DNA from 2 places in the Metabacillus sp. cB07 genome. Region 2 is predicted to be linked to the other one. Evidence: riboswitches for the same ligand, from Rfam matches in the RefSeq annotation. Region 2 holds a riboswitch; the other holds the start of a gene.

Region 1 (15,048 bases), 850 kb from region 2:
AGCTGGAGCGGCGGTTTGCTGACTTTTTTACTTATTGTCAGGAAACCGGCCAGACAGAGAACGGAAATCGGCACGGCAAATCCAGCGATAAGAGTGACCGGATCAAAGGCAAGCCGGTTTAAAATGGGCAGATTGTAAAAAGCGGTGTAGAGCTCTGTCAGCGGCCCCGCTGCAAGCAATCCCGCCGCTATCCCGAGTAACGTGCCTGCTATGGAAATGATCAATGGATACATCATAAAGGAGAGCGTGACTTCTTTTCTGGTGTACCCAAGCGCAAGAAGGGTTCCAATTTGATTGGACTGCACGTCTATTTGTCTTTTCAGCATTAAAACGACTATAAACAGGGCAAGCAGTCCGATAAAGACGGGAAGAACACTTCCGAATGACTGATTGGACTCAATTTCTGCGTCAATGTACGAAATCCTGACATTGTCTTTTGCATCGGTCCATTTCAGGACAGGAACCGTTTCTGAAACAGCCTTTTTCAGACTGCTTAAGGAACCGCTGTTTTCAGAAAATCGCCCGGAGTAATAAACAGGCGGCTGATTTCCCCCAGGAAAATCCTCTTTGTCCATCAGCACGACACCAAAGGTCTTCGGATCAGCCATCAGGTCATTCTCGTTTTGTACGCCGTAAATATAGTCCGGAAGATACACATGGGCTGTGATTTTATATGTTTCCCCTCCGGCGTCCCAGCTGTCTCCCACTTTCAGGCCGTGTGCATCTGCAAAAGAAGCGGTTATGGCTGCTTCATTCTTTTCATCAGGCAAACTGCCTTTTACCACATACGGTTCGTTGATTCCTTGCTGAATAGAAAGAATCCGGGCAATGACTCCCTCCTTCCATTCGATATCCAGCCATTGGCGGGCCTGCAGATTCACGCCAAATTCCTTTTTAAATGATGCAAGCTGATCCTCAGACAGCCGCTCTCCCGCAGTAAATTGAAAATCCTCCTGCTTATACTCTTCTCTAAACAGCTGATTGCTCGAATCCATCAGTGCCATTGTGCTTGAGAGCGTGACAAAAAGCATGACGGCAACCGCAAGAAGGAGAGCAGAGCCTCCAAACTGCAGCGGCTTTTGCCTGATGGTGCGCAGAGCCATGGCCTTGATTTTCATACCCATTTCACCTGCTCTGCAGGTATTGGAGCCTCATTTTTAACGGTTTCAATGATTTTACCGCTTTTCATTTTCATAACGGTATGGGCCATATCGGCAATGCCTGGATTATGGGTGATCATTAGAATCGTTGTACCGTACATGCGGTTAATTTCCTGAATAAGCGAGAGGATTTTCTTCCCTGTCTCTTCATCAAGAGCTCCTGTCGGTTCATCACAGAACAGGATACTTGGGTTTTTTGCGATTGCCCGTGCAATGGCTGTTCTTTGCTGCTCCCCTCCGCTTAATTGATGGGGAAATTTGTGCTGGTGTTCACTCATTCCGACTTTATCCAGGATCTCATCAGGAGAAAGAGGATGGTCGCTGATGTCGGCGCCGGTTTCAACGTTTTCCCTGACAGTCAGCGCAGAAATAAGGTTATAGGACTGAAAGATAAAGCCTGCATGCTTTCTTCTGAAAAGCGTGAGCTGCCTGTCGTTCATTTCATGAAGATTTTCTCCCTGGACGGTGACCTGTCCCCCGTCTGCTCTGTCAATTCCGCCGGCCACGTTAAGAAAGGTGGATTTCCCGGAGCCGGATGGTCCTAGAATGACAATGATTTCACCTTTTCCGCAGGCAATGCTGACGTCATTTAATGCAGGCACCTCTACTTCACCTGTACGGTATATTTTTCTGACATTCTCAAAACTGAAACTCATACAGACACCCCCGGTTATTTCTAGTATATTCCTCTGTATCGTACTAAAAATCTTCCTTCTTGACGATCTCTTCTTTTTCTTGTAATCATTTTCATTTCCGTTTTATGGATACAATAGAAATGGTTCATACTACTTATGTAGGAAATTGATCTTAAATGTTTGATTTACTTCATGGTTAGCATTAAAATTAAGTACTTGAACAGGTTACATATCATTATTAATAAATCCGCTGATACAAAGTGAGGTTCAATACATGAATACGGAACATAAACCAAAAGCAGTAATTGTAATTTTCGGAGCAACAGGAGATCTTGCCAAGCGCAAGCTTTTCCCCTCCATCTACCGTCTGCACCGCAGCAAAAAAATCGACAGTGACTTCGCTGTTGTAGGTGTGGGCAGAAGACCGTGGACGAATGAAGAATTCCGCTCAAATGTCAGCGACTCGATTCAGTCATCGATCAAGCAGTCATCTGAACTCGATGAATTTGCATCGCATTTTTACTATCATCCATTTGATGTGACAAATCCATCTTCCTACCTTGAGCTGAAAGGAATGCTTTCAGACCTTGACGGCAAATATGGCATACCTGGAAACAGAATGTTCTACATGGCGATGGCGCCGGAATTTTTCGGAACGATTGCCCGGAATTTAAAAAGCGAGGGGCTAACAGCGACAGAAGGCTGGAGCCGTCTTGTCATTGAAAAGCCGTTCGGACATGATCTGCCTTCAGCACAGGAGCTGAATGATGAAATCCGCGAAGCTTTCTCGGAAGATCAAATTTACCGCATTGACCACTATCTAGGAAAACAGATGGTGCAGAATATCGAAGTGATCCGCTTCTCAAACGCATTGTTTGAGTCGGTATGGAACAACCGCTATATCTCCAACATTCAAGTTACTTCAAGTGAAGTTCTTGGGGTTGAAGACCGCGGACGCTACTACGAAAATTCAGGTGCGCTTCGTGATATGGTTCAAAATCACTTAATGCAAATGGTCGCCCTGCTTGCGATGGAGCCGCCGATCAAGCTAGAAACAGACGAGATCCGTTCTGAAAAAGTAAAAGTAATGCGTGCACTCCGCCCTCTTACAGAGAAGGACGTGCCTGATTACTTCGTCCGCGGACAGTACGGCAAAGGCGAATCAGAAGACGTATCTGTTCCCGGATACCGCGAAGAAAGCAATGTAGATCCGGAGTCCAACACAGAAACATATGTGGCCGGCAAGCTGATGATCGACAACTTCAGATGGGCTGGCGTGCCTTTCTATATCCGCACAGGAAAGCGCATGACAGCAAAATCAACGAAGATTGTTGTGCAGTTCAAAGACCTGCCTATGAACCTTTACTCAAACGACGTTGACAGCAAGCATCCGAACCTGCTTGTTATTCACATTCAGCCGGATGAAGGCATCACGCTTCACCTGAATGCCAAAGAAGCAGGCGGCGGCTCTTACGTCAAGCCAATCAAGCTTGACTACTGCAGCAACTGTGTTGATCAGTTCAACACGCCTGAAGCCTATGAAAAGCTCATCTACGACGGCTTGCGCGGAGATGCCACCAACTTCACTCACTGGGATGAAGTATCCCTCTCATGGAGCTATGTGGACACCATCTCAAAAGCATGGGAAACGCACAAAGCAGAATTCCCTAACTACGCAGCCGGCACAATGGGTCCAAAAGCCGCTGACGAACTGCTTGAAAAAGACGGCTTCCACTGGTGGCCGATTACGGATATGGTTGATTAATTCTGTGTTTTAAGCACCGCTTTTAGCGGTGTTTTTTTATTGCATAAAAGCTTAAAAACGTCACAAATTCATATTCCGGTTTAAAAGCAGGTTGTATTCAGTCCAGAATTCTTCGTACAATTCTTTATCGTAGTCATCAGTAATCCTTTTTTCTTTTGAATGATCAAACAATTCTTTCGCCTGAAGGGCAAAAGAGCCAATCTGGTTTTTATACTCGATGTTGCTTATTTTCACTTTTAACCCTGGATAAAAGATACTCCCCGTATCTGGATTGGTTGTAGTAATCTTCACAAAATCCGATAGGATCACGTGATCGTCCAGGTGTTTGACGCTCCAATGGATAGAAATGGGGCAGCCCATCATCAGGATGGCCCCGCATCCGTGGAGGATCAGGCCTTCCTCATGTTCAGGGTCGCAGCAATAATCATTTTCAAGGGTTCTCAGCATTGACAGAGCGGACTCACTGATTCCCCATTCTTCGTTAACGGACGACTGTGTAATAATCGTATCATGAACACTCAAGAAAATTTCACCATGAGAACATAAGTCTTGGTCATCATTGCAAAGCCAACCTTGGTTCTCAATCTTTATTGTAAAGGGATTTGGCAGTTTCATTGTTCATTCTCCTGTTTCATAGGCTTCTCTCTTTGTTTGCTTCTTGGAGAGATTAACCAATTTATAAAAGAAATGATTATCGCTAAAGCAAAAGCTTCAATCAAGTTTTCTTTCCAAATCAAAACTCTTGTTTCCTGGTAATCAAAAAATACTTTTGTTGTACCAATTAACAGAACAAGAACAAGGAAATAAATGAGCACTCTTTTCAATTTATCAGCTCCGGACAAAGGGTAAGAATAATAAACAATCTGAAAAAAGTTGGAATACTGAGGAAAGGTGATATAAAATCAATTCCCAATCACCTCTTTATCTATATAACTCCATCATAAAAGATCGTTAAAAGACCTGTACGAGTTGAAGTTTCACAGGATTTGTTGATTGCTACCCCTGATACCACTTTTCATCAAACTCGAGATTTAAAGCCCTGCCAAAAGAAGTACCAAAATCAATAAATCCTCTTCCTCTGGCTGTAATAATGTTTCCGTCTTGAACAATCAATTCCTCCGAATAATTTTCTGCTTCGAATACGCCTGAACCCTTTCTAGCTTCAAGTGTCAAACCAACTGTATATTTCTTCCCTTTTAAAACCCCTGCCTTTGCTAATAAATATGGAGAACTTGAAATACTTGCAATCATTATTTCCTCTTTAGCGGTTTCATTGATAAAGTGAATGATTTCATCCTCATTTTTCAATGAAAAAATATTCATACATCCTGTTAACAGCAAACTGTCAATCTCATTCACATTTACGTGATCAAAGGTAGTATCTGCTATTACTGATAAACCAGACTCGCCCCGTATCGGATGCTTGCTTTCACCAACTGTAACAATTGGTTTATTCCCTTGCATCAAAATAGATAATGCTACACTGAGTTCATATTCACTGAACTGAGGGTACAGCAAAACGGCTGTCTTATTCATACTTGTTAGTCCTCCATTAATTGATTTGAAGTTTCTTCCTTGCAGACCCTATTCATACTCCATAACGATTAACCACTGGCCATCGGGACCTATTGTGATATGAGGAATCTGATTGTATTCAAATAGATAATAAAGATCCATGTTTTTTCTGTTAATCTTATGTAAGTGCTCAGTTACATCTTTTTCGGAAAAAACAATGTAATCCATTGTTGTTGACCGCAAATAAAATTCATAGATAAATTGTTTGTTAACATCCTTAACGTACCCAACCTCACCTGTATCCCAACTGAAAAAACGAGACAATGAAATGGTCTTAATGGATTTGAAATTTGCAGAGAGTGTTTTGAACAGTTCTTTTTCATAGTCTGGAATAATGGCATAGATGTACCATCCGTTCTTATAAAAAGAAGCTACTTGACTAATAAAATCCTGTTCATCTATTTCCTCATCAAGCATAACCTCTGTTTTCTTCACAAATGGATTCACCTCACGTAAATAGACTCTTTTTCCAAATTGTTACCAAGATCGATATAGCTGCTTTAGTTTCTACTATCACTTACTTCAACAACTGAGCTTTTTATCCTCTTTCAGACACAGAAATACTCGTGAAGCTTCAATCAATCCTACAAAGAATGCTTGATACCACATCATATTCATTGACAGAACCACCAACTAATATTACTATATGTTTAAACACTTAAACATATAGTTGTTGGAAGGATGATTTTTGTAATGAAGAAAACCGTACTTGTCACAGGCGGAACCGGCTATGTTGCAGCCTGGGTCGTTAAGGAACTTCTTGATGGCGGCCATGATGTAAGAATGACTGTCCGCGATGCATCGAAGACAGTAAAATACCAGCATCTCCTGGATGTGGAGAAACAATCTCCAGGAAATCTGACAGTCTATGAAGCGGATTTACTGAAAAAAGGGAGCTTTGATGAAGCTGTAAAAGGCTCTGAGTATGTTTTTCATACTGCTTCTCCTTTTTTCATCAGCGGATTTAAAGATGCTCAAAAGGAATTGATTGAACCGGCTTTGGAAGGCACGAAAAACGTTCTGGAGTCTGTCAGACGCTCACCTGAAGTGAAACGTGTTGTCCTTACGAGCAGTGCAGTGGCCATTTTTGGAGATAATGCGGATATGGAGGGCAAGTCCTCTTTTAATGAACAGGACTGGAACACAACAAGCAGTGTTTCACATCAGCCATACAGCTACTCAAAAACACTTGCTGAAAAGGCTGCCTGGGAAATGGCGGACAAGGAGCACTTTGATTTAGTCACCATTAACCCAACCTTTGTTCTTGGTCCGTCTCTTTCAAAACGCTCAGATTCAACGAGCATCAGCACGATTCTCGATCTTCTGAAGGGCGGATTTAAAAGCGGTGTGCCAAACTTAATCAACGGAACCGTTGATGTGCGCGATGTTGCAAAAGCCCATGTGCTTGCAGCCTTCACAGAATCTGCACAGGGCAGATACTTGATTTCAAATGAGGAAGCTTCCCTGCTTGATATGGCCCGAATATTTGAAGAGAACCGCCCAAATCACTATCCTCTTCCAAAACGCGAAGTGCCGAAGCCGCTCATCTGGCTGATTGCACCGAAAGTCGGCCTGACACGGAAGTATGTCAGCAAAAACGTTGGAGTTAATGCCCACTTTGATAATAGAAAAAGCATAGATGAACTTGGCATGACATACAGAAGTCTAAAGACGACACTGATTGATCAGAACGAGCAGCTTGAGGCTGACGGATTGCTTGCATAAAAAGACCAAAAAAGATGATTTCATGATGAAATCATCTTTTTTAATCATTGTTACCCTTTAAGGACGGAAGAGGAAATAGTCTTAATCTCCAACAATTCGATTGAATTACCATCTGGGTCTGAAATTCCTACTGAGGATTGACTTTCCTGTCTATTAATTCTCTGAATTTGTTTACCACCACACTGAGAAACTTTAGAAAGTACTTCTTCCAAGTTTGATACTTGTACAGTAAATTGGATATTATTTTTTTCGGATTTTATACCCAGCATTTCATTGGGGCAAAATAATATACCAATTCCCCCAATCTTCCCTTTATAAAATCTGAACTTCCCCACCTTGAAAGGACTCAAGTCAGCGTTTAAAAGTTGATTATAAAAATCAACCATCTCATTCTCTTGATTATAGGCAATTGTGATTTGCGAGATTGCAAAAGTTATTCCATTCATAACTGGCACCTCCATTTCTTACTCAGCAATACTGCACGTTTGTTGAATAAGTTGGGCATATTTTTAATCCTTTTATATATTCGATTTAACTCTCTTTTAATCCTTTTTCTCTAAAATGGGTAAGTCTTTTAATAAGTGAATTAGCATACCATATTCCAGCGTGACAATAGGCATTGTCATATAACAAAAACGTATGCGAATTGGGGTGAAAATTGAGGTAATAAAATGGCGAATATTCACCAGAATTCATGTATACCAAAGAAAAAACCGCAACTAATTGAGTTGCGGTTTTTCATGCTAATTTCTATGCTATTTGGCTTGAAGCAGCTTTGCATTTCTTTGAACATACGAAAAGAAAATCATGCCTGAAGCTCCAATCAGCAGCGTCATTCCCCAGAAAATGTTTGTATAAACAGCTGCGCCAGAAACACCATGCTGCCATTCAATCAAGAGACCTGACAGTGCGACACCAAATGCTCCGCCGAAAAATTGAATCAGCTGCATCAGGCCCATGCCCGAACCAATTTCATCCTCCGGCAGGATGCGGGATGCTTCGTTTGCAATGCTTGAGGTCAGGCTTGAAAAACCTGTGCTCATAAACATGTAGGCAACCAAAATCGCATATGGATTTTCTCCTGAAAACAAAGCCAGAATCAGCAGTGAAATCATGAGCATCACATGGCCAAAGGAAATTAACGGTATATTTCCGAATTTGTCGATAAGCCGCCCAATGAACTGTGCGGCAACCGCTGAAAGGATGGCACCCGGAAAAATAATCAGGCCGATGGCAGCCGGATCTTTTTCAAACAGCTCTGTCAGGATGATCGGCATCATAAAGAGCGCTGAAAAATGAAGAATAAATCCTGAAAACGCTGATAAAGCAAGCTTCACATACTGTCTGTTTTTAAACAGTGAAGGCTGCACAAACGGCAGGCTGACTTTGTGTATATGCCTCCATAAGAAATACAGGATGGCCAGCGAGCCAATGAGAAGAGGCACTGACATGGTGGATAAAAAGAGCAGCAGCCCCGTAACTCCGAGTCCTGTCAGCAATCCTCCGGCAGAATCGAAGTGTACCTTATGGACTTCCTCTTTAGGAAGCAGCTTTTTAAACAGGGGAAGAAGCAGGACAACAAATGCGGTGATGACAAATAAATAATTCCATCCAAGATAGGTTGTAATGGCTCCTCCAATAACGGGTCCAAGTCCAAACCCAAGCGATGCGGCAGACGAAATCAGCGACATCGCCTTTCCTCTTCTGGAAATGGGAATATATTTACCCGCCAAAACCATGGCAAGACCAGGCACAGCCCCTGCTCCCGCTGCCTGAAGAACTCTCGCGAATAAAAGCAGATAAAAGTTATGAGAAATAAAACCGATAATGGATGCTGCACCAAGCATGGCAAGCCCGACTGCAAGCAGCCTTGAGATCGGAATGAAATCTGATAAACGGCTGTACGTGAGAGTAGAGATGGCAAAAGCGATTGAGTATCCTGACACAATCCAGGATGCAGTGCCGGATGAAAGGCTCAAATCGCGAAGCACGCTCGGCAAAGCGACATTAAACATCGTCGTGTTCATCACAACGAGCCATACGGTTAAACTCCACAGCCATACAATTCTGTTTTCGTATTTTAAGCCAGGAACTGCTGGCGGTCTTTCTTCTATTATCGTTGACATTCTATCCCGCCCTCAGCTTTTATTTCGTATACCTAAAGAAATATATACTCTTACAGCCTGTATAGTCAACCGATTTGCTTCGACCTGCCCTTTAAAAAGACGAAAACCCCTTCTTAACAAGAAGAGGTCTCTTTTAAGCTTATTATTCGTTTTCTTTAACAGCAGATACTTGCCATTCAACACCATATTTGTCTTTAACCTGACCGTATGCAGGACTCCAGAATGTTTCCTGAAGAGGCATTGTGACATTTCCGCCTGCAGAGAGTTTTTCAAATACATTTTTCGCTGCGTCTGCTGAATCAATATGAATCGCAATAGAAAGCTGCGAACCGAGAGTATAAGGCATTCCGGGAAATGTATCTGACAGCATCATGAGGGTATCGCCTGTTTTAAACTGTGCATTCATCACACGGTCCTTTGCATCAGCGGGAATAGGATGATTCGGATCCTCCGGCATTTCCCCGAATGTTTGAATCGAAACAAGTTCAGCATTTAATGCATCTACATAAAACTTCACTGCCTCTTGACCATTTCCATTTGTTACAATGTAAGGATTTACTGATGTGATCATGTTACACCTCATCGTCATAAATTTAATAAGAACATTTGTTCTGTATTATCATACCATGTTCAGCTGCCTTTTGCTACACCCTTATAAAAAATACAATAAATAAAGCCCGTCCCTCTATTTCTCTAGAGGCGGGCTAATTTCCTTCAGAGTCAGCATCTTTTTTAAGTTACCTCACTCCGTACTTCTTCATACGCTTCTCATCTTTTGCATCCTTCACCACAAGCACGGCGTGAATGGCTCCCGGAAGATAAAAAATGAGCGTCAAAATCAGGTTAAGCAGCGCCTGAAACGGTCTGCCGACAAACAGCACGGCAACAGGCGGCAGTATAATCGCCAGTAAATAAAGCATCACATCACCCCGTTCTTTTCTTATCCGTTACATTTTACCCCGATTCTGCGGTTTAGAAACGGCAAAAAACACGGAGCACAAGGCTCCGTGTTCTGCTTTTACTTAGACATCCATTCTGTATGGAAAATGCCTTCTTTATCTGTACGCTGATAAGTGTGCGCTCCGAAATAGTCGCGCTGCGCCTGAATCAGGTTTGCAGGCAATGTAGCCGTGCGGTAGCTGTCGTAATAAGATAGGGCAGCTGAGAAGCTTGGTACCGGAACCCCTTGCTCTATGGCAACTGTCAGCACTTTGCGAAGAGCTCCCTGGTAGCTTTCTGCAATCTCTTTGAAGTATGGATCAAGCAGAAGATTTGCAAGCTCGCCGTCACGGTCATACGCATCTTTGATTTTTTGAAGGAAGGCTGCACGGATGATGCATCCGCCTCTGAAAATCATCGCGATGTCGCCGTACTGAAGATCCCAGTTGTATTCCTCAGAAGCTGCTCTCATTTGGGCAAAACCTTGTGCATAAGAACAAATTTTGCTCATGTAAAGCGCTTTTCGTACAACTTCGATCAGTTCTTTTTTATCGCCTTCATATGGTGTCACAGAAGGGCCTGAGAGAATGCCGCTCGCTTTTACACGCTCATCTTTCATGGCAGAGATGAAGCGGGCAAACACGGATTCCGTAATAATCGGAAGCGGAACACCTAAATCAAGGGCACTTTTGCTTGTCCATTTTCCAGTTCCTTTTTGTCCTGCTGTATCCAGAATCATATCAACAAGCGGCTTGCCTGTTTCATCATCTGTTTTTGTGAAAATGTCAGCCGTGATTTCAATCAGATAGCTGTCAAGCTCACCTTTATTCCACTCGGCAAATACTTCGTGGAGTTCCTGTGCAGATAGACCAAGAACATTTTTCAGAATGAAATACGCTTCTGAAATCAGCTGCATATCGCCGTACTCTATGCCGTTGTGAACCATTTTCACATAGTGGCCCGCACCGTCCGGACCGATGTAAGTTGTACATGGATCTCCGTCCACTTTTGCAGAAATCGCTTCGAAAATCGGCTTCACAAGTTCAAATGCTTCCTTTTGTCCTCCAGGCATGATGGAAGGTCCTTTTAGGGCTCCTTCTTCTCCGCCTGAAACGCCTGTGCCGATAAAGTGAATGCCGCTTTCGGCAAGCTCTTTGTTTCTGCGCTGTGTATCTGTGTAAAGCGTATTTCCTCCGTCGATCAGAATATCGCCTTTATCAAGATGAGGAAGAAGCTGTTCGATCGTTGCATCTGTTGCAAAACCGGCTTTTACCATAAGAAGAATTTTGCGCGGTGTTTCAAGAGACTGAACAAACTCTTCAATGCTGTATGTACCTGTCAGGTTCTTGCCGCTGTGTTCTTTCAGCATTTCTTCTGTTTTATCTGAAGAGCGGTTATAAACGGCCACCGAATAGCCGCGGCTTTCTATATTAAGAGCGAGGTTTTTGCCCATGACGGCCAAACCGATAACGCCAATTTGCTGTTTAGACATGTTTTTACTCCCTTTCTGTCCCAAATATCGTTGTGCGCATGAATATGCATTCCTTCTGTAAAATAACACAGTGTCCTTGCTTTTATCAAGGAAAGCGCCTTGTCTCATTCCCTTAAAAAATCTTTATTGAAACTTGTCCCGCTTGTTTTATCATCCTCCAGGCGGACCGCTTTCATCCCGCGTTTAATGATACTTTCGCCAAATTTTTTCTGGATGTCTTCAATCGTTTTAAAAAGCGGCTCTTTTTTTGCATCCTCCTGAAAAGAAAACAGATCCAGCTGTTTATAGGCATCTCCTTTTGGGACAAGGTCCTGGCACGTCACCCCGAGCAACCGTACCGGCTCTCCTGTCCAGTGCCTGTCAAAAATCTCTTTGGCGTGAGTGTACAGCTCTTCTTTTTCACCAAGCGGGTTATTGACTGTCCGGCTGCGGGTAAATGTGCTCCGGTCTGAGTAGCGGATCGTAATAAAGATTTTTGTTCCGAGCACCTCTTTCCGCTTCATCCGCATGCTGACTGACTGAGAGAGGCGGTTCAAAGTATCATAAAGGACGCGCACATCGCTTGAATCTTTGGAGAGAGTGGTAGAATTCCCTATGCTCTTAAAATCATTGATGCTGTCCGGATTGACTTCTCTGCTGTCTATGCCTTTTGCCCGTTTTTTCAGCCGTTCACCGTTTATGCCCAGGAGCTGTTTCAATGAAATCGGATCGGCTTCAGCCAGATCTTTGATTGTTTTGACGCCGATGGTGAGAAGTTTTTCTGCCGTTTTTTCCCCCACTCCGTGCATCTCGCCTGCTGGAAGCGGCCACAGTGTCTCATGAAGCTCCCTTTTTCTTAGGACGGTGATGCCAAGGGGCTTTTTCATATTGGAAGCCATTTTGGCAAGGAATTTATTTGGGGCAATTCCTATACTTGAAGGCAGAAGGAGCTCTTCAAGCAAGCGCTGCTGAATCGTTTTTGCCACTTGAAGGGGATTGCCTTCCTTCAGATATTCCGTCAAGTCCATATATCCCTCATCAATAGAGACAGGCTCAACAAGATCCGTAAATTCTCTTAACAGGTCAAACATCGCTCTTGATGCCTTCCGGTACCGGTCAAAATTCGGTTTCCTGACAATCAGTTCAGGACAATGGCGCTTCGCCTGCCACAACGGCATCGTTGTTTTCACGCCTCTGGCCCTGGCCTCATAGCTGCACGTCACAACAATACCCTTCCGCTCTTCCACATTGCCGGCGATGGCGAGCGGCTTTCCCCTCAGGTCAGGCTCAAACGCCATCTCAACAGATGCGTAAAAACTGTTCATATCCACATGGAGAATGACCCTTGGACCGCTCTGCTGCTTCATGCCGTTCAACTTCTTTCCAAACTGTTATAGTGCCTCAATTTTATCACAGTCAGCAGATGAACCGCTAATGATGGGGACGGAATTAGAAAAGCGCAAAAATTTGATCCTTTCTTACTTTTTATAAAACAATTGACAGACTCCCCTTATCACAAGTAAATTATATCTTGTGTGTTTTTATTGTCCGTCAAATTTCATAACAAGCTTAATCTTTTCAGAGCGGGGGAATCATGCATTTGGTAAGGCTCTTACCTTGGGGTGAATCCGTAAATGGAAGGGAACTCTCAATCCCGAATCCGACAGTTAACCTCGTATGCTTTATTGGGAGAAAGACTTTAATTGTGTATTAAAGACCTTTCTTACTTTAGATTGGTCTTTTTTTGTTTTTTCAGAATTCTTACATCTCAGAGGAGGTTCTTCTATGAAAAAAATTCGTTTGGGACTGGCTTCCCAAATTTTTATTGGTTTGACTTTAGGTATTTTAGTAGGTGTTGTCTGGTTTAATGACCCCCGAGTTGCCGCAGTTTTGCAGCCGCTTGGAGATTTGTTTTTGCGTTTGATCAAAATGATTGTCATTCCGATTGTTATCTCTAGCCTGATCGTTGGAGTTGCAGGTGCTGGGAATGGAAAACACGTTGGAAGACTCGGCGGAAAAACCATTCTTTATTTTGAAATCATTACAACTGTTGCGATTGTCCTCGGCGTATTGCTTGCAAACGTCTTTCAGCCGGGGCAAGGAGTTGACCTTGAATCTGCCCAAAAAACAGATATCCAGCAGTATGTCGATACATCTGAAGAGCAAAGTGAAAAATCGGTTGCCGAAACGTTTCTTCATATTGTTCCGACGAACTTCTTTAAATCTGTCGTAGAAGGCGATATGCTTGCCATCATCTTTTTCTCCGTCCTCTTCGGACTCGGCGTAGCAGCCATCGGAGAACGTGGAAAGCCGGTCCTTCAGTTCTTTGACGGTGTTTCTCACGCGATGTTCCACGTCGTCAACCTTGTAATGAAAGTGGCTCCTCTCGGCGTATTCGCCCTGATCGGAGTAACCGTTTCAAAATTTGGAATTGATTCATTGCTTTCTCTTGGAAAATTGGTTGTATTAGTATACGCTGCCCTGATTTTCTTCCTGATTGTAGTATTGGGAGCAGTTGCCAAATGGGCAGGCGTCAATATCTTTTCTCTGCTTCGCTACATTAAGGACGAGCTGCTGCTTGCGTTCAGTACATCAAGCTCAGAAACGGTCCTGCCCCGAATCATGGAAAAGCTTGAAAAGATGGGATGCCCTAAGGGAATTGTGTCCTTTGTCGTTCCTATCGGATACACGTTTAACCTTGACGGATCCGTACTCTATCAAGCGATTGCTGCCTTGTTCCTTGCACAGGTTTACGGCATCGAACTGACAATCGTTCAGCAATTGACACTGATTTTAGTCTTGATGGTTACGTCTAAAGGGATGGCTGCCGTTCCTGGAACATCCTTCGTTGTTCTGCTTGCCACTCTCGGAACAATCGGTATTCCGGCGGAAGGACTTGCCTTCATTGCAGGAGTGGACCGCATCATGGATATGGCCCGCACGGTCGTTAACCTTGTCGGCAATACCCTCGCTGCCATCGTGATGTCAAAATCCGAAGGCCAGTACAACCGGATTAAAGCGAATGAAGTCATGAAAGCAAGTGCATAAACAGGAAGAGCCCCCGGAAAATGGTCCGGGGGTTTTTTAGTTCTTCTTATACTTCTTGAATACGTATGTAAGCACTCCTCCAACAATCCCGATCATGGCAGCAACCGGTGCAGAAAACACAAATCCGAATGCTATTGCAAATCCGACTCCGGCACCTACGGACGGGTCCTCGTTAGGATAAAGTTCTGCAAAGAGTGCCAGCCCCAGTACAATAAGGATAAATGATCCAAACCCTGAAATTAAAAACCCCAGAAAAAAATGTTTCATGTTATGCTCCTCATGATTTTATTCATGTTCCCTACAGATTGAGTTTTTCCTTACCCTCGCATATCGTTCCTCGGTTTGCGAGGGTACGATTCGTACATTTGCTTACCCTCCCACATCGTTTCTCGGTTTGCGGGGGTACGATTCACTGCTTTGCTTACCCTCCCACATCGTTTCTCGGTTTCCGAGGGTACGATTCACAGCTTTGCTTACCCTCCACCCATTGTTTTTCGGTATCCGAGGGTACGATTCACCACTTTGCTTACCCTCCACCCATCGTTTTTCGGTATCCGAGGGTACGATTCACCACTTTGCTTACCCTCCACCCATCGTTTTTCGG
Region 2 (15,048 bases):
TTTTCATTCATATGGCATTTCCTCCGTGTAGGCATGTCTTTTCTCCATTATATATGGCGGCAGCAACGAAGGGTTATCTTTCGTATTATTGTCCGAATTGTTATAAAATTTACGGGAGATCCATTTTAGGGAGGATGAGGAAAATGGAAAGACGCGCGTTTGGAAAAACAGATATGATGGTCAGTGTACTTGGTTTTGGAGCAGCGGAAATCGGGTTTTCAAATGCTTCTGAAGAAACGGTGGACCGCCTGCTCGGAACGGCGCTTGATGCCGGATTGAACGTCATCGATACGGCAGAATGCTACAACACAAGTGAAGAACTGATCGGCAAAACGATGTCATCTAGAAGAGATGATTTTTATCTTTTCACAAAGTGCGGCCACACCTCAGGCCTTGACGGGGAAGACTGGAATCCGTCCATGCTTGAAGAATCCATCGACCGAAGCTTAAAAAGGCTCAAAACAGACTATGTTGATACCATCCATCTGCACAGCTGCTCTGAGGATATCCTCAGACAGGGAGATGTCATTGATGTTCTAAAGCGGGCGAAGGAGAAGGGGAAAACCCGCTATATCGGCTACAGCGGAGATCACACGGACGCCTTGTATGCGATAAAAACCGGCGCTTTCGATACCTTTGAAACATCCGTCAGCATCGCCGATCAGGAGGCTGTTGATCTCACCATCCCGGAGGCAGTAAAAAGAGGAATGGGCATCATTGCAAAACGCCCAATTGCAAACGTTGCCTGGAACTACAGCGAGAAGCCTGAAAACGGCTATTACCAGGAGTATTGGGAAAGATTCCACGAGCTTGATTATCCGTTTCTAAAAGGGGAATTGCCTGAGGCAGTAGAAAAAGCACTCCGTTTTACACTTACAGTTCCGGGTGTTCATACAGCCATTGTCGGAACGGCGAAACCGGACAGGTGGATACAGAATGCGAAGCTTGCGGCTAAAGGCAATCTTTCAGAAAAAGAATATAATCAAATAAGAGACCTATATAACCGTGCTGCCAAAAAGGAATGGGCCGGACAAGTATAAGAGGGAGGAAAATTCAGTCTGAAAAGGGACTGAATTTTTTTCGTTTCAGTGAGAGAATGGGAGAAAGAAAACGTCTAATGGGGCAAAGAGGGCAAAATGAGGTGAATGGGATGGACGGACAGGAACTGGAGAGGATGTTCAGCGAATACGGTGACGATGTGCATCACTTTCTTGTCTATTATAAAGGTACGCATGATGTCGAAGATGAGGTTCAGGAAGTGTTTTTAAAAGCATTCAAAAGCAGGTTCCGGGACGAGAGCCATCCGAAAACCTGGCTGATCAGCATCGCAAGAAGACTTGTGATCGACCAGTGGAGGAGAAAAAAATTTCTTGGCTGGATGCCCGGAGTGCGGAATGTGAAAACGCCGGATGAGATCCTGCTTGAACATGAGGAGCTGAGTGAAGCGTACAAAGCGATTTCAGAGCTGAAGGCAGAATACCGCGATGTGATTTTGCTCAGAATTGTTTCTGAGCTTTCGGTAGAAGAAACAGCACATGTTCTCGGATGGTCAAGGGACAAAGTAAGCCGGACGTATTACCGGGCCCTGCAGAAATTAAAGCAAAACCCACGGTTGGAAAGAGGTGCTGAGCTTGAATTATGAGAACATGAAATTCCCTAGAAAAAATATGTCCCCTTCACAAAAACAATTCATTCGTGAACGCATGCAGAGAAGGCAGGCTCCTATTACACTCATGCACCGATTTTTTCAGATAGCTGCTGCCGCTGTTCTGCTCCTTGGCATTGGTGTTTTCTCTGTCTATCTTGCAAATGAATCCGGCAGGAGCGGCGAGCAAACGTACGCAATTGATCTGCCGCAGGGAATGGACATTTTAAAAAGGGAGAAGGGTCTTGAATTCAAGCTGGGCGAGCGCACAGTCGGAGGTGCTGTTCCTAGTTCGACTAAGGAAAAACTAAGTCTTGAATCCAGTCCTGGAATTTTTGAGATAAAGGAGATCACGAACCTGGCCTATCCTGCTGAACGATTGCTTCAGCACGTAAAGACGATGACCGCCGTGCAGACCTATCATTATTTTCTTGAACTTGAAGACGGGGCGCTTGTGCGTGTTTACTTCCATACTCCTTATGTAACAGAAGAGCAGGCAGAGGAAGCAATGAAGACGTTTCGGGCAGGGGACTGATTGACGCTCTCCCTGCTCTGAATGACTTACTTGACATTGCATTTAGAAAAATGTTAATTTGTATATGCAAATGAAAAAAGGAATGATGCAGATGAACGAAGAAGAACAAGTACTCATGCACTGCTTGTATTTTACAGCGAGCAGGTTTGCTCGAAACATGACAAAGCTTGCTGAAGAGGTTTTTGATGCAGGTGACCTGGCGCCATCATACTTGTACTTAATCATGACCGTTAAATTCCATCCCGGAATTACTCAAAAAGAGCTGTGCAAAAAGCTTTCCATTGCGCCTTCCACAAGCACCAGATTTATTGATAAGCTTGAGAAGCAGGGGCTTGTAAACCGGAAAGTAAGCGGCAAGCAGTCTTTCATTTCACTTACGAGTGAGGGAGATAAAATTTATACACAGTTCCGGGCATCTCTGAAGGATCTGTTTCAGGAATACTCGGCTGTTCTAGGAAAAGAATTCAGCCTGGAATTAAGCAAGTCACTGCATGAGGCGAGCAATAAACTAGAGAAAAGAACGTAAATTTTTTTTTGGTATTCATTTGCATGTACAACTATATTTTTTTGCTTATTCATTTGCATATACAAATATAAAGTGCAAAGGAGATAGAAATATGAATGAAAATGTCCTGCTTGTGGTTGGAGCCGGCAAAGGAATCAGTTTGAGCACGGCTCTTGCATTTGGGAGAAAAGGATTTAGGGTGGCGATGATCGCACGCCGAAAAGAAGCTTTGGCGGATTATCAAAGAGAACTGGAAGCTCATGGAATAGAGGCTAGAGGATTCAAGGCAGATATCGCATCCGAATCTCAACTTAAGTCCGCCATTTCAGATGTTATCCATGCTTTTGGCAAGGTGGATGTTCTCTTGTACAATGCGGCTGCAGGAAAGCCGGGAAAACCGACGGCCCTTGACAGCGGAGATTTGATTGCCGATTTCAAAGTCAGCGTGTCTGGAGCTCTTGCAAGCACGAAAGAAGTTCTTCCATATATGAACAAAGGGGCTATTCTTCTGACTGGCGGTGGGCTTGCTCTCCATCCTTACGCAGATCTCGCGTCTTTATCCATAGGAAAAGCAGGGATCCGCAGTCTGGCCAAAAGCCTTCATGATGAACTGAAGCCGGAAGGAATTTATGCAGGTACTTTGACGATAAAAGGCTTTGTAGAATCCGGCACCTACTATGATTCAGAAAAAATTGCCGATGCTTTTTACAGTATGTATCAAAACCGAACAGAAGCAGAGGTTATTTACGAAGAAACGACCGGCGGAAACTAAATAAAAGGAGAGATACATGAAATGAAAACACTTGTTATACTTGCACACCCTCATCTATCGGATTCAACAGTCAACAAAGCGTGGAGTCTCAGATTACACGAAGAGCAGGACGTCACGGTTCATGACCTTTACAGTGAGTATCCTGATTTTAAAATTGACATGGAACGCGAACAAAAGCTCTTGCTTGAACACGACCGGATCGTTTTTCAGTTTCCATTCTACTGGTACAGCAGTCCGTCACTTTTGAAAGAATGGCAGGATGAAGTTCTTGCCTACGGCTGGGCATATGGCTCACAGGGGACAAAGCTTCACGGAAAAGAGTTTATGCTGGCTGTTTCAACGGGAGGACCGGAAGCTGCGTATCAGTCAGGCGGCTATAACCATTACAGCATGAGCGAGCTGTTCAAGCCGTTTCAGGCAATGGCTAATCTGACCGGCATGCGCTTTCTTCCAGCGTTTGTCGAGCATGGGGTAAGAACGCTGAATCAGGAACAGGTAAACGAAAGTGCAGAGGCATTGATTCGCCACATTAAAGCGGATTATTAAGACACAGCATATAGAAAAGAGGGTGAATTTGAGTATAAACACATCAAATTCACCCTCTTTTTTTCTATATAAGGCATACGTGGCGTACAATCTATTTTCTTTCTTACGTTATAATCTCCATCCTGTGTAAAAATAGCGTACGATTCGAGTGTTTCCTTACGTTATAATTTTCATTCGGTGTACGTATAGCGTACGATTCGAGTGTTTCCTTACGTTATAATTTTCATCTGGTGTACATATAGCGTACGATTCGAGTGTTTTCTTACGTTATAATCTTCATCTGGTGTACGAATAGCATACGATTTGAGGGTTTCCTTACGTTATAATCTCCATCCAGTGTACGTATAGCATACGATTCACGTTTTTTCCTCTTTTTGCTGTGCATATCACCTTACATATCCAGCGTATGACTTACCTTCTTTTTCTGCCGAAAATAATAAAAAAGCTGCGGGACGGAAATTCCCAAAAGGATAAGCATAATACCGGCCGTCTGCACCAGGTTCACCGATTCTTTCAGAAAAAAGACCGAGCATAGAACGGCTGCTGGCAGTTCGGCAGCACCGACAATCGTGGCGAGTCCTGAGCCTATTTTAGGAGTGCCGATGGAAAACAGCACAACCGGGATAAACACGCCGAAAAAGCCGAGCGGCAAGGCGAATTTCCATAGTCCTTCCTGAAGAGAACCATTTGTCATAAAATCGGGAGTGAAAAGGACGGTGAGAAAGATCGCCGCCCCAAACGACATGAACAAGCTTCTGTTCAGCGATGGAAGCTCAGCTGCCACTTTTCCGCTTGCAAAGATAAAGAGGGAAAAAGAGACAGCCGAGAAAAGGCCCCAGATGATTCCCGGGTCCGTTAAGCTGACTGCTTCTTTCCCGAACAGGTTGCCTGCCATGAAAGTGCCTATAAGCAAAAGAAGGACAGCGAAAAGCTTCGCTCTGTCAGGTCTCTTTTTAAGATAAACTGCCTCAATTAAAATGCCGATCCATGTAAATTGAAACAGCAGAATAATCGCAATGGACGCCGGAACGGTTTCAAGTGATTTGCCGTAAAAAATCCCTGTAAAACTTGTCGTCGTCCCTGTCAGCATCAAGAAGAGCGCCTGTTTCCATGTCGCTTTTTTTCTTGAAAAGAGAAGGGAGCAGACTAAAAACAGAAGAAAGCCAGTCACATACTGGCTGCCGATCACTTCTTCCACTGAATAGCCCTGTTTGTAGGCAAGCTTGATAATTGTTGAAATGATACCGTAGCTGCATGCGCCAATAAACACGAGAAACGAATATTTAATCAAAAGTAAAAACTCCTTACGAAACCAGTTTGAGCCCTACCGTTGCGGAAATAATCATGCTGATGAATAATATCCGTTTCCAGCTCTTTGAATCCCCGTAGAACAAGATGCCGATCAGCGCACTCCCGGCAGATCCGATTCCTGTCCAGACGGAATAGGCAGTCCCGAGTGAAATCGTCTGGAGGGACTGATTCAGCAGCAGAAAGCTTAGCGAAAAACCTGCAATCATAATCAGCAGTGGAACGATTCCCTTAGATTCCTTCATTTTATTAATCCCGATAACACCGGCTACTTCAAACAGGCCGGCCCCAATTAGAAACGCCCAGTCCATTATATGGAAGCCTCCTCTTTTTTGTCATCAGACAGTGTTTTTAACCCGATAACCCCGCATACTAAAACGGTGATTAAAAGGATTTTAACCAGCTGAAAAGGCTCATTAAAAAACAGAATTTCTGCTATAACGGTTCCGGCTGCCCCAAGTCCCGTAAAAACAGCGTAAACCGTACTGACAGGCAGTCTTTTCGATGCACTGATCAGCAGGTAAAAGCTGATGCAGATTGTGATGATGGTTCCCAGCCATTCAAGCCAGCTGTCTGAATACTTCAGACCGGCAACCCAAATGACTTCAATAAAACCGGCCATAAATACTTTCGTCCAGTCTTTGTTCATGATAATCGTCCTTTCCTTATGTTTCCATATCATCGATGAAAACGGATGAGAGGCAGAAAAGCACCTTCTTTACCGAATGATATTTTGGATGCCTGTCAGGGCTAAACGGTCGGCTCCGCTTTTCTTTTAATTCCATTCCAATAAACGCAAAAACAGCTATCCAGCCGTTTTTGCACGCGCGAAGGTCCGCCATAAAGCATTTCGGCGAAAACAGCATCTGCGACACCCATATACGCCGTGGCCGCTTCAGACGGTTTTACAGCAAGAGCAGGCTGATTTTCAAAAACGCTGATGAGCAGTTCTTCAAACGTATCGAGGTACACATAAACTTTTTCCATGACCTCCCGATATAAATGTGAGGGGGGCAAAAAGCTAATTCTCAGCATGAATTTTGTTTCCGCCTCCACTTCGAAACGGTGCACATAATCCGTCAAATAGGAGAAGAGAATTTCTTTTAGATGAGGCTGTTCTGAAGAAGAAAATGAAGCTTTTGCATATTCAATTTCCTTTTCAAGAACATCAGCCATCGCTTTAAGAAAGAGTTCATCCTTATTTTTAAAATGGGTGTAAATCGACTGTTTCTTTATTCCAACTTCAGCAGCAATGTCAGCCAGTGAAGTACCTTCATAGCCATAATCGGCAAATAGGCGGATGGCCGCCTGTTTAAGCTGTTCTGAGGTCACATTGAAAACCGCCTTCCTGACGTTCGTCAGGTAAAGTATATGACAGGCAGAATTGGAAGTCAAATCAATAAAAATACAGATTTTTCTATAAATTCAGGTAAAATGAACGTTTATGCATCCGTTTCTATAACTTTACATTGTCATGCCGTTTTATTACCTGTTATGCTTGTATACGGAATGAATATAGACTACTACAATCAGGAGATTTATATAGATGAAAAAAACCCCTTTGATTCTTGCAGCGAGCTTCTTTTTAGGTATGATTTTTTCTTCAGAACCATCAGCAGAGGAACTGTCGGCAAATGAACCGGCAATCGAAAGTGAATCAGCCGTCCTGATCGATGCTGATTCCGGCCAGATTCTCTATTCGAAAAAAAGCGATGCCGAGATGTACCCTGCTAGTGTGACAAAAATGGCCACAGCCATCTATGCGATTGAAAATGGGAATTTGGATGATATCGTAACTGTCAGCGAAAATGCCAGAAATGCCGACGGGACAAGAGTGTATCTTGAGGCAGGCGAACAGGTGCCACTGAAAAAGCTGATTCAGGGACTCATGATCAATTCCGGGAATGATGCAGGAATTGCCATTGCTGAACATATCAGCGGAAATGTAGAAACATTTTCAAAGGAAATGAATGAGTTTTTGGAGAAGAAAGTAGGGCTTGAGGATACTCATTTTACGAACCCGCACGGTCTTTTTGACCCGAATCATGTCACTACAGCGGAAGATTTGGCTGCTTTGACTCAGTATGCATCACAAAACGAAATCTTCCGCGAGATCTTTTCAACAGCCGAGCTGAAATGGGACGGGGAAACCTGGGACACAACTCTCCACAATCATCACAAACTTCTGCAGGCGACCCCATATGAAGGAATGGTGGGGGGAAAGAACGGATATGTCAGCCAGTCCGGTTTTACGCTGTCGACTCTCGCTGAAAGAGAAAATATCAGGCTGATCGCTGTCACGCTGAATGCAAAGACAGACCGTATGTCTTACAAAGATACGGTCAAGCTGCTTGATTACGGCTTTGCAAATTTCACATCCGAATTTGTCGCTTCTGGAACATATTATAAGGATCAAGAAGGACAGGAGTTCACATTGGATGAGCCGCTTTATTATGCCAGAAAAACACATGAGACCATTTCTGCTGATGTGGATACCAACGGAAATTTGACGATTGACGGTGAAGATGGCCGGGAACTCGCCAAACATCCGCTTGATCCTGTGAAAGCTGAAAAAAATAAGCTTGTGAAAAGCGCAGTAGCAGATGTAGAACCCGTTTTTGGGAAAAGCGTTCTGCATGATCATCTGAAGTTTATTGTCATGATTTCATTTGCTGTCGCACTGCTGCTAGTCGGGTACTTTTTCAGACAGGTCAGACGATCATAAAGAGTAAAAACCTTTCTCCTGCAGCGGAGAAAGGTTTTTTTTGCGATCTAAACTAGTTTGCTGTTTTTCCTTGCGTATACAAAATAGATGACGGCCCCGATTACAATCCAAATGATAAAGGAAGTCCATGTGATGGCGGGAAGGCTCGTCATGAGATAGATGCAGAACAAGGCGCTGATTGCCGGAAATACAGGGACGAACGGCACTTTGAATGCCCTCTCAAGGGTTGGGTGTGTTTTTCTCAGAACAATCACAGCGATTGATATCAGGGTAAAGGCTGCAAGGGTACCCAGATTCACTAAATGGGCCAGTGTAGTCAAATCGACGAAGCCCGCAATGGCTGCAGCAACGAGACCTGTCAGCCACGTATTTTTAAACGGTGTTTTAAATGATGGATGCACACTTGATAAAACGCTTGGAAGCAGTCCGTCACGGCTCATCGCAAATGAAATCCGGACCTGCGCATACATCATCACGAGAAGCACAGTCGTAATACCTGCAATTGCTCCGACAGAAACGAAGCCTGCCAGTGTGTTCTGACCGACAAAGTGAAGGGCGAAAGAAACCGGATCGGCTACATTCAGTTTTGTATAAGGAACCATTCCTGTCAAAATAAGCGAAACGATGATATACAGAGCTGTACAAACAGTCAAAGAAGCAATAATGCCGATTGGGACATCCCGCTGTGGTCTCTTCACTTCTTCAGCTGCAGTGGCAACAGCATCAAACCCGATATAGGCAAAAAACACAGTCGCAGCACCTGTAACAATCCCGTCAAAACCAAAAGGTACAAACGGCGTCCAGTTTGCAGGCTTAACATACCACACACCAGCTACGATAAAAGCGATGATCACGGCAAGTTTGACGAACACCATGATGTTGTTGACGCGGGTGCTTTCTTTGATTCCTTTTGACAGAAGTGCGGTGATTAAGAAGATGATGCACACAGCAGGCAAATCGATCAATCCGCCCTTTCCAGCTCCGGGAGCGGAGGTGATGGCCTTGGGCAGGTCCAGTCCGAAACCTGCGAGCAGTGATTGAAAGTAAGCAGACCAGCCGGTTGCAACAGCAGAAGTGGCAAGCAGATATTCAAGCATCAGGTCCCACCCGATTAAAAAAGCAAAAAACTCTCCAAGTGTTGCATATGTATAGGTATACACGCTCCCTGAAATCGGCACGGAGGAAGCGAACTCGGCATAACAAAAGGCAGCAAGCGCACATGCAATACCGGACAGGATAAAAGACAGAATGAGTGCAGGGCCCGCAGCTTCTGCAGCAACCACTCCTGTCAGAACAAAAATGCCCGTACCCACGATGGCTCCGATGCCGAGCAGGGTCAAATCCATTGCACCCATCGTGCGTTCAAGTGACTTTTGCTGACTTTGGGCAAGCAGGTCGGTAATTGATTTTTTTCGGAAAAGGGAATTCATACAGTATCCTCCAACAGTTGAGAATAACACTCTCACAAAAGTATATTGATATAATAACAAGTCCGCTCACCTTGCGAATCAGCTTATTTTCTTACGTTAACCAACTGGCCGGAAATTATGAATTCCTTCACGGAATGAGACACAAAAAATCCCGATTCAACAATGAACCGGGGTTTTTGATTTTCTATTAAAATTTCATCTGATAACGTTCAATTTCCCATAAATGTACGGTATTTCTGTATTCGTGCCATTCAGCCCTTTTATGAAGAAGAAATTGACGGAAAACGTGAGGCCCTAGAACCATTTTCGCAAGTGGGCCGTTTTCCAGCAAATCCAGTGCTGTCTCAAGGTTATCTGGAAGATGCTTGATGCCTTTTTCAAGCCGCTCTGATTCTGTCATGCTGAATATGTCATCATGCACAGCAGCCTTCGGGAATTCTGATAAGGCAATGCCTGCCATTCCGGCTTCAGCAATCGCGGCATAAGCAAGGTATGGATTAGCGCTTGGATCAGGATGCCTCACTTCAATGCGTGTTGCAGCCCCTCTTTTTGCCGGTATGCGAATTAAGGTTGAACGGTTTGAGGTTGACCAGGCAATATAGCAAGGAGCTTCAAAGCCAGGAACAAGCCGCTTGTACGAATTAACAATCGGGTTAGTGATGGCGGTCACTTCTTCAATATAGGTCAGTATGCCATTGATAAAGTAGTAGGCTTCATTTGAAAGCTGCATATCATCGTTTTCGTCGTAAAACGTATTTTCCCTATCCTTAAGCAGCGAGATGTTCACGTGCATGCCTGATCCGTTTATTCCTTGAACCGGTTTAGGCATAAAAGAAGCATGCAGATTAAATTGCTTTGCGACATTTTTAACAACCCATTTATAAGTCGTTGCATTATCGGCAGAAGTCAGGGCATCGTTAAAACGGAAGTTGATTTCATGCTGGCCGTTTGCTACTTCATGGTGTGAGGCTTCAATTTTGAAGCCCATTGCTTTTAACGTCCGGTAGATCTCAAGCCTCACTTTTTCACCTAAATCATGAGCGGGTTCGAAATAGCCTCCCAGATCATGCGGATTTGTTGTCGGATTTCCATTCTCGTCGGTTTTGAAAAGGAAGAATTCCAATTCAGGCCCGATGCTGATGGAATAACTGAGTGATTTTGCTCTTTTCATTGCCTGCTGCAGCACAAATCTCGGATCACCTTCATAAGGAGTCATATCCGGATTGTGAATGCTGCATAGAAACCTTGCTTCCGCATACTTTTCCTCAACTGACCAGGGAATGATGGCAAATGTGTTCAAATCAGGCTTTAAATATAGGTCGGACTGATTAATTGGACAGAAGCCCGTGATTGACGACCCGTCAAACATCATTTTACCTTCCACCGCCTCATCAATCTGATCAGCTGTAATGGTGACATGCTTTAAATTCCCTTCAAGATCAACAAACTGAAGGTGCAGCAATTCTACATGCTTTTCTGCTATTTCTGCCTTGATTTCACTTAACGTATCTAAAATGGTCAACATAAAAAACACCCCGATTTTTTAATTTTTGTCTGATAGTACGAACGGTTTTTGAAAAATCGAAGGATTATATTTTTGTTTCAGCAAGCGGGTTTTAGCCGGCTCTGAATGTTCACACCTTCCTCTCTCAAACAACGCATACGGAGTTAGCTGACGGATTCGGACGGTAAGAGTCGCCCGGCCGCTTGATGCTGCGGCTTCACCCCGGAAGATTGGGTCCCCCGTTCCTTTAGCGGATTCTGCGAATTAGGAAATAAATTGAGCCTATCATACGCCCGGGTAATTTTACTTGTAAAGCTCTGAAAAAGAGGAATAATTTAGAAATAAATCTATCCAGACTCTGTTTTTCTTTCGTTTTCTCTCTCATTCTCTCTTTTTTAATTTATTGTATATCTTTAGATTATTATTTATTATTCCTGAGAAGGGGGTTGAAATGGGGTAGAAACCAGTTAAATACAAAGAAAAAAAGAGTATGCGAGCTATGCATACTCCTTTTGAAATACAGTTTTTAGCCTTTTGATTCGAGAGAACGCTCTAAATCCTTATCTACCACAAAAACCTCAATCCGTTCCCCCATTTTGGTGCTGATGTCGCTGTGGCTGGACAGCACTTTGCAGCCGGTGCATCTTTCTACGATTTCCTCAAACTCTTTACTGTACATTTCACGCAGGACTTGTCTCATTTGTTTCACAAGCTTTCTGCCATTCTCGTTTTCAACAAGGTGTTTTTCTTCAACTGTGAGAACACCTTTGAACCTCGCGATCACCATATCATGGACAATGTATGTTCTGGTCTCCTGAGGACCGCGTCCAATTAAGTCTCTTTGAAGCTTAATAAAGGCTTCACTAAGTTCCATTTCTAATTTTTTTTTTGGCGACACAGCCATATGAATATACCCCCGGCAAACATGCTTTTGATTAACATTGCTGCTGCAGTTGCGCAGATCCACCGTCATACAATGACAAAATCTTATCTTGCTGGTGAGTGCGCTTTGCATACATTGACGAGTTTATCTTACTTACACACCCAGACCCTGTCAATAGCAAACTGTAAATGATAGGGAATAGTATGCTGGTAATATGCTGCAGCAATCGTTAAAAAAAAGACTTAAATTTTGTAATAACATGAGCAAATAAGAGTAATAGAGAGAATGAAAGGCGAAAGCAGTATAATTCACCTGATTTTCGGTGTATTTAATTGTTTACACGATCTCACCGCGGGAGTAAGATAATCACGTAATCACGAATTGCATAACGGCCTAGTCCCGAGATTCGGGAGCGGAGGAACCAATTTTTTGGGGTTAATTCTGCATTTGCAGGAAGGATGAGATCTTTCGCCATCCTACCCGTCAGCTAACTTCGTCGGCTAAAGCGAAGGAGGTCAAAAGACCGCCTTAACAGGAGTCTTTTTTTTACTGCCCTTTTTTAAGGCAGAGAAGAGGCCTGGGGACTGTAAAAGGTCTTTTTGATGCATGCAATTCATTCGAAAAAGGAAAAAACGGAAGACGGAACGCAAAGAGGGCTTCGGCTTGCTAGGCGTTAAGTAGACCAATGAGTACTTTTTCTCCAAAACAGCCATATGTAGATCAATCAGCTGTCTTATGGACATTCTGCTGATTTGATTGGATATGGATCTATTTGGGGGAAGGGTAAGCATTGGTCTCTTTTTTTTTACACTTGGGCTGCTTCATCCAATAGGGGTGGAGCCGGCAGGAGGAAAAAATACCGTTATATATGAATGTGCGGGGGATGACGATGAATCACACACTGGTTATAGGCAAGGGAGATTTATTCGGTTCTGTCGTAGAGAGTATAAGCGTGAATAGAAGATTTGCAGACGTCATGAACTATGAGCAGTATGCGTGTGAACTGTCGAACTCTAAAGATGGAAACACACGAATGGATAACCTGATCGAATTGGAAAAGAAGTTTTCAAATTATCGTTCTGTTTATGTTATATCGGATTCGATCAATGAAGGATTTGAATTAACAACCTTTTTCTCAGATCTGGGCACGATGCGGATTATCGTGATGACAGATGACAGCAGACACTATGACCTATATAAAAAACTGGGAGCACGATACGTGATTTTCAGCAAGCCTGGAACGTGCTCGTACTGGCTTGGCGAAATGAAGCAAGGTTAAAATACGAGAATGATTTAAGGAGGTGGATCTCTAAAAGAGATGTCAAATCAGAACTGAATACCTGGACGCTTAATTTCACAATGAAATCGGGGGAACCAATCTTCTGCGGCATACAGCCGCTTGGGGTGAATCCATCTGAAAAGGTGGCAGGGCAGCTCTCATAGCCCGAATCCGACAGCTAACCCCGAAAGCGCAGTGAGGGAAATCAAAATCGCAGGTGCTGCATGCTTTTTTAAGTGATGCCTAAAAACCGCGGAAGAGACCCTCTTCCGCGGTTTTTATTGATTTGAAAAGGAAGGGAACGTCATGGAAACGATGCTGATTTGCATTCCGAGCTATACGAGGCTTGGCTGCCTGGATGAGATTCTCCCGGAGAATTCATCTCTGTCATTTATTACCGGAGATTACAGTGTAGAAAGTCATTTGAGAACCAAAGGGTTTAAAACCATTTATTTTATTAAGCAACATGCACAGTACCTGATTATAAACGAGCCCATTTCACGAGTGCTTTTGCTCGAAGACAAAATAGCTGAGACCTGCCGGCTGATGGAAATACTCAAAGCGAGTGTCAGGGCGCCGATTACGGTGATTACAAAAAGAGCGAATTATCCGGCTAAGCTTTATGAATTGCTCGGCGCTCAGCATGTCATGTATTCAAGATTGGATAACGTAAAATTTCTGATTCAATAAGAACGGGGGATTTAAATGCTTGACAGTATCATGATTCTCTCATTTGCAGCTTTAACGCTGCTTATGTCAGGACTTGTAAAATGGTCTGAAAAGATTGTGACTGAAGGAAGGGAAGAAAAGTGACGATTGTTTTGCTCGGCGGAATCGCCGCCATCACGCTCTATTTGCTTTATGCATTGGTAAACCCTGAAAAATTTTAACTTGCGGAGGAAGAGACATTGAGTGTACTATCCATACTTTCCATTATCCTGACATTGGCGCTTGTCGTCCTGCTGGCAAAGCCTGCAGGCAACTACATTGCGCGTGCGTTTTCTTATGAAACAACGAAACTTGATGCTTTTTTTGGCCCTTTTGAACATGCGGTTTATAAACTAAGCGGAATCAAACAAACGAATCAAAGTTTCAGGCAATATGCTTCTGCTCTACTGATTTCAAATATTTTCATGATTTTTATCGTTTACCTAGTGTTTCGTTTTCAGGGTTCGCTTCCGCTGAATCCGAGCGGCATTGCCGGAATGGATCCGACACTTGCATTTAATACGGCCATCAGCTTTATGACCAATACAAATCTTCAGCATTACAGCGGAGAGAGCGGATTATCTTATCTTTCTCAGATGATCGGCATTACGTTTATGATGTTTGTCGCTCCTGCTACAGCATTTGCTGCAGCCATTGCATTAATAAGAGGACTTTCAGGCAACCCTCTTGGAAATTTCTTTGTAGATTTAATTCGTTCCATTACTCGTGTTCTTTTGCCGATAGCCTTTGTAACGGGTCTGGTATTTGTTTTTCTTGGTGTTCCTCAGACGCTGGATTCAAGTGTGACGGCAAAAACCGTAGAAGGCGCGGATCAGACGATCGCAATGGGCCCTGTTGCTTCTCTTTTATCCATTAAGGAAGTGGGCAACAACGGAGGAGGATTCTTCGGTGTCAACTCAGCCCATCCTTTTGAAAATCCTAACGGGATTAGCAACCTGCTGCAAATTCTTTTGATGCTGCTGATTCCGACAGCCCTTCCTTTCACGTATGGAAAAATGGTCGGAAACGCAAAGCAGGGCAGAATCCTATTTGCTGCAATGGCCATGATTTTCGTGGTCTTTCTTGGAACAGCTCTTTTATCTGAATATCAGGGTAACCCAAGATTGGCTGAAGCAGGCCTTGAGCAGGCATCAGGAAGCATGGAAGGCAAAGAGGTCCGCTTTGGTGCGGCACAATCTGCTCTTTAT

What was found. Region 2 has a riboswitch for cyclic di-AMP ahead of JOJ89_RS18200 (hypothetical protein). Riboswitches for the same ligand answer to the same signal wherever they lie in the genome.
Region 1: another riboswitch for cyclic di-AMP. It lies ahead of JOJ89_RS13910 (glutamate/proton symporter GltT); the one in region 2 lies ahead of JOJ89_RS18200 (hypothetical protein).

Annotation. Positions count from the first base shown of each region.
Region 1 covers NZ_CP069296.1:2,696,113-2,711,160, forward strand. Annotated here, with positions in the region: gene JOJ89_RS13840 (ABC transporter permease) at 1-1,118, opposite strand, end outside; gene JOJ89_RS13845 (ABC transporter ATP-binding protein) at 1,115-1,816, opposite strand; gene zwf (glucose-6-phosphate dehydrogenase) at 2,070-3,560, shown strand; gene JOJ89_RS13855 (hypothetical protein) at 3,621-4,175, opposite strand; gene JOJ89_RS13860 (hypothetical protein) at 4,172-4,384, opposite strand; gene JOJ89_RS13865 (DJ-1/PfpI family protein) at 4,557-5,096, opposite strand; gene JOJ89_RS13870 (hypothetical protein) at 5,145-5,570, opposite strand; gene JOJ89_RS13875 (SDR family oxidoreductase) at 5,829-6,860, shown strand; gene JOJ89_RS13880 (VOC family protein) at 6,911-7,306, opposite strand; gene JOJ89_RS13885 (MFS transporter) at 7,616-8,986, opposite strand; gene JOJ89_RS13890 (VOC family protein) at 9,129-9,557, opposite strand; gene JOJ89_RS13895 (YqaE/Pmp3 family membrane protein) at 9,724-9,906, opposite strand; gene gndA (NADP-dependent phosphogluconate dehydrogenase) at 10,005-11,417, opposite strand; gene JOJ89_RS13905 (DNA polymerase IV) at 11,522-12,763, opposite strand; cyclic di-AMP (ydaO/yuaA leader) riboswitch at 12,953-13,093, shown strand; gene JOJ89_RS13910 (glutamate/proton symporter GltT) at 13,182-14,444, shown strand; gene JOJ89_RS13915 (hypothetical protein) at 14,481-14,711, opposite strand.
Region 2 covers NZ_CP069296.1:3,545,745-3,560,792, reverse strand. Annotated here, with positions in the region: gene JOJ89_RS18275 (SDR family oxidoreductase) at 1-11, opposite strand, end outside; gene JOJ89_RS18270 (aldo/keto reductase) at 144-1,040, shown strand; gene JOJ89_RS18265 (RNA polymerase sigma factor) at 1,151-1,642, shown strand; gene JOJ89_RS18260 (hypothetical protein) at 1,632-2,180, shown strand; gene JOJ89_RS18255 (MarR family winged helix-turn-helix transcriptional regulator) at 2,272-2,706, shown strand; gene JOJ89_RS18250 (SDR family NAD(P)-dependent oxidoreductase) at 2,798-3,457, shown strand; gene JOJ89_RS18245 (NAD(P)H-dependent oxidoreductase) at 3,479-4,003, shown strand; gene JOJ89_RS18240 (EamA family transporter) at 4,395-5,294, opposite strand; gene JOJ89_RS18235 (DMT family transporter) at 5,308-5,622, opposite strand; gene JOJ89_RS18230 (DMT family transporter) at 5,622-5,960, opposite strand; gene JOJ89_RS18225 (TetR/AcrR family transcriptional regulator) at 6,062-6,643, opposite strand; gene JOJ89_RS18220 (D-alanyl-D-alanine carboxypeptidase family protein) at 6,858-8,036, shown strand; gene bcaP (branched-chain amino acid transporter BcaP) at 8,084-9,466, opposite strand; gene glnA (type I glutamate--ammonia ligase) at 9,654-10,991, opposite strand; cyclic di-AMP (ydaO/yuaA leader) riboswitch at 11,108-11,242, opposite strand; gene JOJ89_RS18205 (Na-translocating system protein MpsC family protein) at 11,497-11,874, opposite strand; cyclic di-AMP (ydaO/yuaA leader) riboswitch at 12,234-12,370, shown strand; gene JOJ89_RS18200 (hypothetical protein) at 12,743-13,132, shown strand; cyclic di-AMP (ydaO/yuaA leader) riboswitch at 13,189-13,339, shown strand; gene JOJ89_RS18195 (hypothetical protein) at 13,439-13,822, shown strand; gene JOJ89_RS21405 (potassium-transporting ATPase subunit F) at 13,942-14,022, shown strand; gene kdpA (potassium-transporting ATPase subunit KdpA) at 14,041-15,048, shown strand, end outside.